Regions from separate parts of the Pseudomonas sp. Marseille-Q8238 genome, predicted to be linked through region 3. Evidence: riboswitches for the same ligand, from Rfam matches in the RefSeq annotation. Region 3 holds a riboswitch; each other region holds the start of a gene.
The links. Region 3 has a riboswitch for cobalamin ahead of ACWPW0_RS07710 (TonB-dependent receptor). Riboswitches for the same ligand answer to the same signal wherever they lie in the genome.
Positions count from the first base shown of each region.

Region 1: it holds a riboswitch for cobalamin, as region 3 does, so the genes downstream of both, ACWPW0_RS07065 (CbtB domain-containing protein) here and ACWPW0_RS07710 (TonB-dependent receptor) in region 3, are expected to answer to the same signal.
Region 2: it holds a riboswitch for cobalamin, as region 3 does, so the genes downstream of both, cobO (cob(I)yrinic acid a,c-diamide adenosyltransferase) here and ACWPW0_RS07710 (TonB-dependent receptor) in region 3, are expected to answer to the same signal.

Region 1 is NZ_CBCOPI010000001.1:1,535,465-1,538,717, forward strand. Features, by position in the region: gene cobW (cobalamin biosynthesis protein CobW) at 1-904, opposite strand, end outside; cobalamin riboswitch at 1,147-1,342, opposite strand; cobalamin riboswitch at 1,423-1,615, shown strand; gene ACWPW0_RS07065 (CbtB domain-containing protein) at 1,717-1,902, shown strand; gene ACWPW0_RS07070 (CbtA family protein) at 1,913-2,632, shown strand; gene ACWPW0_RS07075 (cobalamin biosynthesis protein) at 2,629-3,036, shown strand; gene cobM (precorrin-4 C(11)-methyltransferase) at 3,125-3,253, shown strand, end outside.
Region 2 is NZ_CBCOPI010000001.1:1,542,266-1,545,518, forward strand. Features, by position in the region: gene ACWPW0_RS07105 (C40 family peptidase) at 1-278, shown strand, start outside; gene ACWPW0_RS07110 (O-methyltransferase) at 275-937, shown strand; gene ACWPW0_RS07115 (four-helix bundle copper-binding protein) at 954-1,289, opposite strand; cobalamin riboswitch at 1,403-1,572, shown strand; gene cobO (cob(I)yrinic acid a,c-diamide adenosyltransferase) at 1,723-2,358, shown strand; gene ACWPW0_RS07125 (cobyrinate a,c-diamide synthase) at 2,358-3,253, shown strand, end outside.
Region 3 is NZ_CBCOPI010000001.1:1,659,021-1,662,273, forward strand. Features, by position in the region: gene ACWPW0_RS07710 (TonB-dependent receptor) at 1-1,843, opposite strand, end outside; cobalamin riboswitch at 1,953-2,157, opposite strand; gene ACWPW0_RS07715 (AraC family transcriptional regulator ligand-binding domain-containing protein) at 2,259-3,253, opposite strand, start outside.

The sequences.
Region 1 (3,253 bases), 120 kb from region 3:
GGCGCATGGGTTTGCCGGGAATGGCGGCGAAGCCTTTGATGCGCAGGATGCCATGGTTGCCCACGGCGTCTTTCAGGGCTTGCAGCAGGCGTGCTTCCTCGGCCTCGGGCAGGTCGACGGAGAAGGAGTCGAACTCATCGTGATCGTGCTCTTCATGGTCTTCGAGGTCGTGGTGGGTCTTGCGCGCGTCGATGTGCAGCTCGGTTTCGCTGTTCAGGCCGAGCAGCACGGAAAGCGGCAACTGACCGCTACGGGCTTCGATGACCTTGACCGCCTCCGGCAGTTCTTCGGCCACTTCGGCACGCACGGCGGCCAGGGCGTCGGCGTCGAGCAGGTCGGTCTTGTTGAGGATCACCAGGTCGGCGCTGGCCAGTTGGTCGGCGAACAGCTCGTGCAGCGGCGACTCATGATCGAGGTTGGGGTCCTGTTTGCGCAGGGCGTCGACCTGATCCGGGAAGGCGGCGAAGGTGCCGGCGGCCACGGCAGGGCTGTCGACCACGGTGATGACTGCATCGACGGTGCAGGCATTGCGGATTTCCGGCCAGTTGAAGGCCTGTACCAGCGGCTTGGGCAGGGCCAGGCCGGAAGTCTCGATAAGGATGTGGTCGAGGTCGCCGCGACGTGCCACCAGTTCGCGCATGACCGGGAAGAACTCTTCCTGCACGGTGCAGCAGACGCAGCCGTTGGCCAGTTCGTAGACGCGGCCGATGGCTTCTTCCTCGGTGCAGCCTATGCTGCACTGCTGCAGGATGGCGCCGTCGATGCCCAGCTCGCCGAATTCGTTGACGATCACCGCGATGCGCCGGCCTTCGGCGTTGTCCAGCATGTGGCGCAGCAGCGTGGTTTTACCGGCGCCGAGAAAGCCGGTGACGATGGTGACGGGAAGTTTGGCGAGCGTTTTCATGGAGGGCCCTGGCATCAGTAGGAGCGGCGAGCGGGCAATGCGATGACAGGCACCAGCCGAAGCTGGCGCGCGGACATCACCGGATCACCCCGCCCGGTTGTCTAAGAACCTGTTTACGATCTCCTGGCTCGCGGCCATACGGCGTTAAAAACGCCCTCGGAATGCTCATTTACTACTTGTAAACTGCGCTTCCTCGGGCGTTTTTGCCTTGTCTGGTTCTAATCCAGAAGATCGTAAACAGGCTCTAAGCGTTCAGCGAGGCAGGTCTCCTGGCTCACGACCGGCGCTTGGCGCATGCCTTTCGCCTTCCCGCGTCATCGCAGTGGCGTATTGAAAGGCAGCAGTCGTTCACAGTTGCGGGGGCAGCCACGGCTTGCCGTGTTCCCTCTTAGCTTCGCGACCGGCAGGCGGCGAAGAACCTCGAAAGCGGCAAGGCTACGCAGTGCCTGTGGGGCGGTCAATCGCGGTGCGGCGGATGGCCTTGGTAACAAGTTGACGCAATCGGTACTTCGTGGTGTTCTAGCGCGGTTTTTCCAGGTGTCTTGCGCCGCCGTGTGCAAGGTGAAACGGGAAGCCGGTTCGAGTCCGGTGCTGCCCCCGCAACGGTACGCGAATGTCCGGGATCGCCCGCCAACAGGCTGGGACGTTTGATCTCTGCTGCTGATAGCAGTCATCGCAAGCCCGGAGACCGGCCTGGAAGCCCCGTTTGGCAACCCGCGGTGGGCGGGAACGCGTCGGAATCAGGTCCAGCGGATCTGCTCGTGCTGCGTTCCTTCCTTAGCATCGCCCTATAACCCTGGAAGGTTCAGATCATGTCCAGCAGCACTTTGTCGACCTCGGCATCACTCCCGCTTTCCCTCTCGCAGCGTCTGATCCTGGCGATCTCCAGTGTGGTGCTCGGCGCCGCGCTGATCTTCTTCGCCGGCTTCTCGCATATCGAGGCCGTGCACAACGCCGCCCACGATACCCGTCACAGCGCTGCGTTCCCGTGCCACTGAGGATACCGACATGATCAAGCGTATCGCTCAGACCGCAGGTTTTGCCGGCCTGCTGGCCGCCATCGTCCTGACCCTGCTGCAAGCCCTGTGGGTCACTCCACTGATCCTGCATGCGGAAACCTTCGAAACCGCCGAGCCGGTGGCCGCCGTGGCCGAACACAGTCATGAGGCCGCTGTTGCCGAGCACGATCATGGCGCCGCTGCCGGCCACAGCCATGATGCAGAAGCCTGGTCGCCGGAAGATGGCTGGCAGCGCCTGCTGTCCACCGGCCTGAGCAACCTGGTGGTGGCTGTCGGCTTCGCCTTGATGCTCGCTGGCCTGTTCACCCTGCGCGCGCCGAACAAGACCTGGCAGGGCCTGGTCTGGGGCCTGGCGGGCTTCGCCACCTTCGTTCTCGCGCCATCCGCCGGCCTGCCGCCGGAACTGCCGGGCACTGCCGCCGCCGACCTGCTCCTGCGTCAGTACTGGTGGATCGGTACCGCGGCGTCTACCGCCGCAGGCCTGGCGCTGCTGGCGTTCGGCAGCAACTGGGTGCTGCGCATTCTCGGCGTGGTGATTCTGGTCATTCCGCATGTGATTGGCGCGCCGCAGCCGGACGTCCACGAGAGCCTGGCTCCAGAAGCGCTGGAGCACCAGTTCATCATCGCTTCGCTGGTGACCAACGCGCTGTTCTGGTCCGCCCTCGGCCTGGCCGCCGCCTGGCTATACGGCCGTAGCCGCAACGCTTGAGTCTGACTTCATCCACAGTCGTCGCCGGCTTTGGTTGCCGGCGCGACTGTCCGATGGAGGCGCTGCTGGAGCTGCTGCAGATCACCCTGCGCCAATGTGGCCTGCAACTGGCCGACCTCTCGGCACTCGCCAGCAGTGCCAGCAAGCAACACGAACCCGGCCTGTTGCGCCTGGCCGAGCATCTGCATTTGCCGCTCGCCTTCCTCCCCGCCGAACACCTGGCGCGCTACCATGAGCGTCTGACTGAGCCGTCCGCGGCATCACTACAAGCCACCGGCAGTGCCGGCGTGGCCGAGGCCAGTGCGTTGGCCCAGGCGGAAGCGCTGAGTGGCCGCCCCGCGCGTTTATTGGTGAGCAAGCGCAAGAGTGCACAAGCGACGCTGGCATTGGCGGGGGCGTTGTAGCGCTCGACTCACGGATGCTAGTCAGCGAACCCATGGTGGAAGGAAACAGCGTCTTCCACCCTACGTCTTGTGGTTTTTCGAGGCTCCCATGACCGTCTATTTCATCGGCGCCGGCCCCGGCGATCCCGAGCTGATTACCGTCAAGGGTCAGCGGTTGATTCGTTCGTGCCCAGTGATCCTGTATGCCGGCTCGCTGGTGCCCGAGGCGGTGCTGGCT
Region 2 (3,253 bases), 120 kb from region 3:
GTATCCAGCTGCCGCGCTCGACACGGGAGATGATCGGCATCCGTGCACCGAGCGTGGGCCGTGATGCCCTGCAAAGCGGGGATCTGGTGTTCTTCGCCACCAATGGCGGCAGCCAGGTCAGCCATGCCGGCATCTATGTCGGCGAGGGGCGTTTCGTTCATGCGCCTTCCAGTGGGGGGACGGTGCGCCTGGACAGCCTGAGCAATGCCTACTGGCAGAAGTCCTACCTCAGCGCCAAGCGCGTGCTCAGCGCTTCCCGATTGGCCCAGCAGCCATGACCGGCCGCACCCTGGCGCTCGACGACGATCTCTACCGTTACCTGCTCGATGTGTCTCTGCGTGAGTCACCGCTGCTCAAGCGGCTGCGTGAGGAAACCGCGCACCTGTCGATGTCGCGCTGGCAGATCGCGCCGGAGCAAGGGCAGTTCATGTCGTTGCTGGTGCAGTTGACCGGGGCGCGACGTCTGCTGGAAATCGGCACGTTCACTGGCTACAGCGCCATTTGCCTGGCCTCGGCGATGCCCAGCGACGGGCAATTGATCTGCTGTGACCTGCCTGGCGACTACAACGCCATCGCTCGGCGCTATTGGCATGAGGCCGGCCTGCTCGAGCGCATTGACCTGCGCCTGGCGCCCGCACTGGAAACCCTGACGGCATTGGAGCGCGGCGGTCAGGGCGACAGCTTCGACCTGATCTTCATCGACGCCGACAAGGCGAATTACCCGGTTTACCTGGAGCATGCACTGGCGCTGGTGCGCCCGGGCGGGTTGATCCTGTTCGATAACGTGCTGTGGAGCGGCCGCGTGCTCGAATCGCAGCCAGACAGCGCCGACACGCGAGCCATCCAGTCGCTCAACCGCCGACTGAAGAGCGATGCGCGCATCGACCTGTCGCTACTGCCGATTGGCGATGGCCTGACTCTCTGTCGCAAGCGTTGAATAACGCGCCGGAGCATCAGGCTCCGGCGGCCAACGCCTCGCATTCCACTACGCAACGCAGGCAAGCCTGGGCGCATTCCTGACAGTGGTCGTGTTGGTGCTTGCCGCAGGCCTCGGCGCAGGCCTGGCAGGCGAGGGTGCACAGACGGCAGACTTCATCGACCAGCGGACTGTCGCGTGCCATCAGTACGGCGGCCAGCCGACACAGGTCGGCGCAGTCGTGGTCGCAACTGATGCACAGGGCCATATGCTGGATATCGGCTTCCTTGAGGCAGGCGGCAGCGCAGGTTTCACAGGCGATGGCGCAAGCGTTGCAGGACTGGATACAGGAGGCATAGCGTTCTCGGATCATCGGGCGTCTCCTCGTGGAGTGGCTGTTCTACCTGTCGACGCCGCCTGGCTGAGAGGGTTCGCCTGGTCTTCCCAACGGTCGCTCGATTGACCCGTAGGGCGGCCAGCCACTAAGCTGCGCGGCTTGTTCCAGGTGCCTGCCGCGTTGGCGCGAATCAGGTGAAACAGGGAAGCCGGCACACCGTGCTCGATTGCAGGTGACTCCGGCGCTGCCCCCGCAACGGTAGGTGAGGAAAACGTCACGCCTCACAAGCCCGGAGACCGGCCTGAAACGATCCACGGCAGTGCGGAGGGCGCTGCGGGTGGGTGAGTCTGCGAGGCTCATCGCCTGACCCTTTGCCTGTCTTCAATGAATAGTCCATGCGCGTGGTCTGTCTGGCCGGCGTGTGGCGCTTGCGCATTGCCTGCGCGAGCCCTGCTGAGAAAGGCCCGGCATGAGCGAATCGAGTGAATCCGCCTCCCGCGAATCGGCTGCGCGCGATGAGCGCCACAAGGCGCGTATGCAGCGCAAGAAGGCGCTGATCGACGAGAAGATCGCCCAGGCCCAGGACGAGTACGGCCTGCTGCTGGTGCATACCGGCAACGGCAAGGGCAAGAGCAGCTCGGCCTTCGGCATGGTCGCGCGGGCGCTCGGGCATGGCCTCAAGGTTGGCGTGGTGCAGTTCATCAAGGGCGCGGCCAGTACCGGTGAGGAGCGTTTCTTCCGGCGCTTCCCGGATGAGGTCAGCTACCACGTGATGGGCGAGGGTTTCACCTGGGAAACCCAGGATCGCCAGCGCGATATCGACAAGGCGCAACAGGCCTGGGCCGTGGCGGCGCAACTGCTGAACGACCCGCAGATCGGCCTGGTGGTACTCGACGAACTGAACATCGCCCTCAAGCATGGCTACCTGCAACTGGATGCGGTGCTCGCCGACATCGAAGCGCGGCCGCTGCTGCAGCATGTGGTGGTGACCGGGCGCGGCGCGCCAGCGGGCCTGATCGAAGCCGCTGACACCGTGACCGAGATGAGCCTGGTGAAACACGCATTCAAGGCCGGCGTAAAGGCGCAGAAGGGCATCGAATACTGATGACCCAGCCACATGTTTGCCCGGCCCTGCTGATTGCTGCACCCGCCTCGGGACAAGGCAAGACCACGGTGACCGCCGCCCTGGCGCGCTTGCATACGCGTGCTGGCCGGCGTGTGCGCGTATTCAAGTGCGGTCCGGACTTCCTCGACCCGATGATTCTGGCGCGTGCCTCTGGGCAGGACGTGTATCAGTTGGATCTGTGGATGGTGGGCGAGGAAGAGTGTCACCGGCTGCTCTGGGAGGCGGCGGGGCAGGCCGATCTGATCCTCATCGAAGGGGTGATGGGCCTGTTCGATGGTGCACCTTCGGCGGCCGATCTGGCGCGGCGTTTTGGCATCCCGGTGCTGGGTGTGATCGATGGTGCGGCGATGGCGCAAACCTTCGGTGCGCTGGCCCACGGCCTGGCGACCTTCCAGCCAGACTTGCCCTTCGCCGGAGTGCTGGCCAACCGCACGGGCAGCCTGCGCCATGGCGATATCCTGCGCGACAGCCTGCCGCCCTCCATTCACTGGTACGGCGCGCTCCCGCGCAGTGCCGCGGTCGAACTGCCAAGCCGCCACCTGGGCCTGGTCCAGGCCGAGGAATTGGCTGACCTTGATACCCGGTTGGATGCCGCCGCAGATGCGCTGTTGGCCAGTGCCGGGGATGTGCTGCCATTGCCGGTGACGTTCGCCGCGCCCCAGCCCGCATCGGTGCCGGCGTTGCTCGATGGCGTGCGCATTGGGGTGGCCCGCGATACCGCGTTTGCATTCCTGTATCAGGCCAACCTGGACCTGCTGCGTCAGCTCGGTGCCCACCTGGCGTTTTTCTCGCCGCTGCAGGACAGCGCCTTGCCGCCTGTCGACAGCCTGTACCTGCCCGGCGGCTACCCCGAATTGCACCTGCAGCAACTGGC
Region 3 (3,253 bases):
CGCGGCTATAGGCGACGCCGGCGACGGTCTCGTTGAAGTCGTCGAACTCGGCGCGCACGAAGGCGGCGTTGGCCGACAGACGCCAGTCATGAGCCAGGTTCAGCTCGAGGGAGGCCTCCAGGCCATCGGAAGACTGCTGGCCAACCTGCTGGCTGATGGTGGGGTTGATCGGGTCGCGGCTGATGAGCTTTTTCTTGACGATATGGTAAGCCGCCAGGGTCCACTCGCCGCGGCCGTCGAGGAACTGCTGCTTGAGGCCGATCTCGGTCTGTTTGGCTTCGGTCAGGTCCCATTGCTGGTCGGCAACGCCCAGTGTCAGCAGGTTGCTCACGCCATCGGTACTGGTGGCGTACTGGCCATAGAGGGACAAATCATCCGTAGCGGAGAACACCAGGCCGAGACGCCAGTTGCCACCGCTCAGGCTGCGGTCGCTGCGGGTGTTCTTGAGCAGGTCGTCGCGGTCCAGGTGCACCTGGTCCTTGCGAATGCCACTGACCAGCGAAAGACGCTCGAACAGTTGTGTCTGGTTTTCCGCGAACAGCGAGAACTGCTTGATCTGGCTGTGCTCGCCCGGTGCGTAAGGGGCGTTGCTCAGGTAACCGCCACCACCGGATTGCGAGAGCGGAACGCTGCTGCTGGACGTGTTGCTGAAGTCGTGGTTACGCACGAAACGGATCGAGTTGTAATCGACGCCAACCGCCGTCTTGCTGTCCAGGCCGAACAGGTGGTGGTTCAGCGTGAACGTCTGGCGATCGCCGATCTGCTCCTGCTCGTGCTTGATGCGGTAGTAGCCCTTGCGCTCCACCCTGTCACCCGGCAGCCAGCTGTAGGTCTCGGCGTTACGCCAGTAGCGATTGGTCTTGAGGAAGTACAGCTGGTTGCTGGCGCTCAGGGCGTCAGTGATCTGCCAGTCGGTGGTCAGCCGCGTCCATTGGTCGTTGTAGTGGTTATCGGCATTGGCGATGTTGTAGTTCTTCTTGCGCAGGCTCTCACGGTAGTGACCGTTGACCAGGGGCGTGCCGAAGTAGGACGGGGGCTCGATATCGCCATAGTCATGGGCGAGGGTGAAGCTGAGGTCGTCATTGGCGTCCCAGCGCAGGGCGCCGCTGATGGCCAGGCTCTTCGAGTCGCCACGGTCGACCGAGCCATTGCTGGCTTGCTGGTTGAGGGTGAAACGATAGCTCCAGGCATCGTCTAGCGAGCCGCCGCTGTCGAACGCGGTCTGGCGGCGGTCATAGGAGCCGTAGCCAACGCGCAGGTGGTTGCGGATCTCGCCGCTGAACGGTTTTTTCGACACGGTATTGATGACCGCACCGGTGGCGCCTTCGCCATACAGCACGGAGGCCGGGCCGCGCAGCACGTCGATGCGTTCCACCGACCAGGTGTCGACCGGGAAGGTCACGGTGCCGGCGCCGATGTACAGGCGGGTGCCGTCATACAGCTGCATGACCGAGGTGTGCCCGGTGAAGCCGCGTGCCGCCAGTGCGGTCCCGCCATTGCCGACCGCCCCCATGTAGGAAATACCGGGGGAGCGTGTCACGGCTTGCTGGATGGTGGCGTTGTTGCGGTTGCGTACGTCGTCGCCGGAGATGCTGGTGACGCTGGCCGGGGTCTTCAGGGCGCTCAGGCCCAAGCGCGAGCCGGCAGGCAGCGGGGTGTGCAGGTCAGGGCGTTCGGCCTGCTGGTCGGCGGTGTCGGTGATCGCCGTCGAGGGCAGGGCCAATACCTTGTCGGCGGGCTCCTGGGTAGCCGCGATGCTAGGCAGGGAAAGCGCAACCAAAGGAGTCAGACCAGCACGCAGGGAGTTGCGCGCCAGGAACTGGAACAGGGAATTACGGGACATGTCGTTCCACTTAATGCAGGAATGAATGAATCCCGGAGGGAACAACGCATAGGGAACCGCAGGCGCAGAAAGCCCACGGAAACCGGCCTGCGCCCGCCCACCGCGGGTTTGCCAAACAACGTCTCAGGCCGGTCTCCGGGCTTGCGAGGGTCATGAGGCATTCACCTTCCCATGCCGAAGCACAGTGGTCTGTCGAATGCATCGCTCGCTTACCGTTGCGGGGGCAGCACCGGACTTGTCATGGAGATGACGCACCGGTTTCCCGTTTCACCCCATGCACGGCGGCAGGGGGCACCTGAAAACAGCCGGGCATCTGATCATCGAACGTCAATCGAGTCAACGCGAGGAGCCGCTTTGCAGGATGTTTTTTGCGTACACGGATTTCAGCCTTGCGATTGGCTGCAAGAGGAAAGGCTCAGGCGTCCTTGGCCGTTTCGAGTTGGCGGCGATACTGGTTGGGCGTGCAGCCGCGCCAGCGTACGAAGGCCCTGATCAGGCCGCTGGACGTGCTGAAACCGACGCGGCTGGCGACCGTCTTGAGCAGCAGGGCGGGGTCGTTCAGCAAGGTCAGTGTCAGCTCTTCGCGGGTCTGGTCGAGCAGGCGGGCGAAGTTCAGCCCCTGCCGTTCGAGGGAGTCGTGCAGGGTTTTGACGGGCAGTTGCAGGGACTCGGCCAACTGCTCGAGGCTTACCGGGCCACCCAGCATATCGGCCAGACGTGCGCGCAGGGCACTCAGGGGCAGCGGCATGCCGCACTCGGCGAGGTAGGCCAGGATCGGTTGTTCGACCTGGGCGAGCAGGCGTGGATTGGCGCCGGGAGAGGGCATGTCCCAGGCTTCGGCCTTGAATACCAACGCCGAGCTTTCCTGGCCAAAGGTGACGGGTACCTTCATGCTCGACCAGTAGCTGCGGCTCTCGGGGTCGGGGCTGATGAAGTCCAGGCGCCGCAGGAATTGATCGGCAGGCACTCCCGTCTGTTTTTCGAACAGGCGCAGGTGCATCGCCATGAAGTAATCACGCGCGGCCATGGCCGGAAGCGGCCCGCTGATCTGGGTGAACTCCAGGCGCCAGTCGCCGTGTTCGTCCTGATAGAGCTCGCTGCGCGGTACGTTGCTGAGCAGGATCAGGTAATGCATGTAGCGCTTCACCGATTCGCCCAGCGTGGCACTGCTGCTGAGTGCGATATCGATGCCGTGCAGGTCGGAAGGGCACTGGTGGCGGGAGGCCTTCAGGCCGAACGCCGGGTCGCCGGTCAGCGCCACGCAGTAATCCCACAGGGGCTTGAGCCGGATCATCGGCAGGCGCAGTTCATTGTCTTCCTGAACCTGCGGTGCAATGTCTACATGGCGCAGCACGGGGATGGGGTCGATGCCGTAGTCCAGGCGCAAAGTAGTGGTAATGGCACGCACGA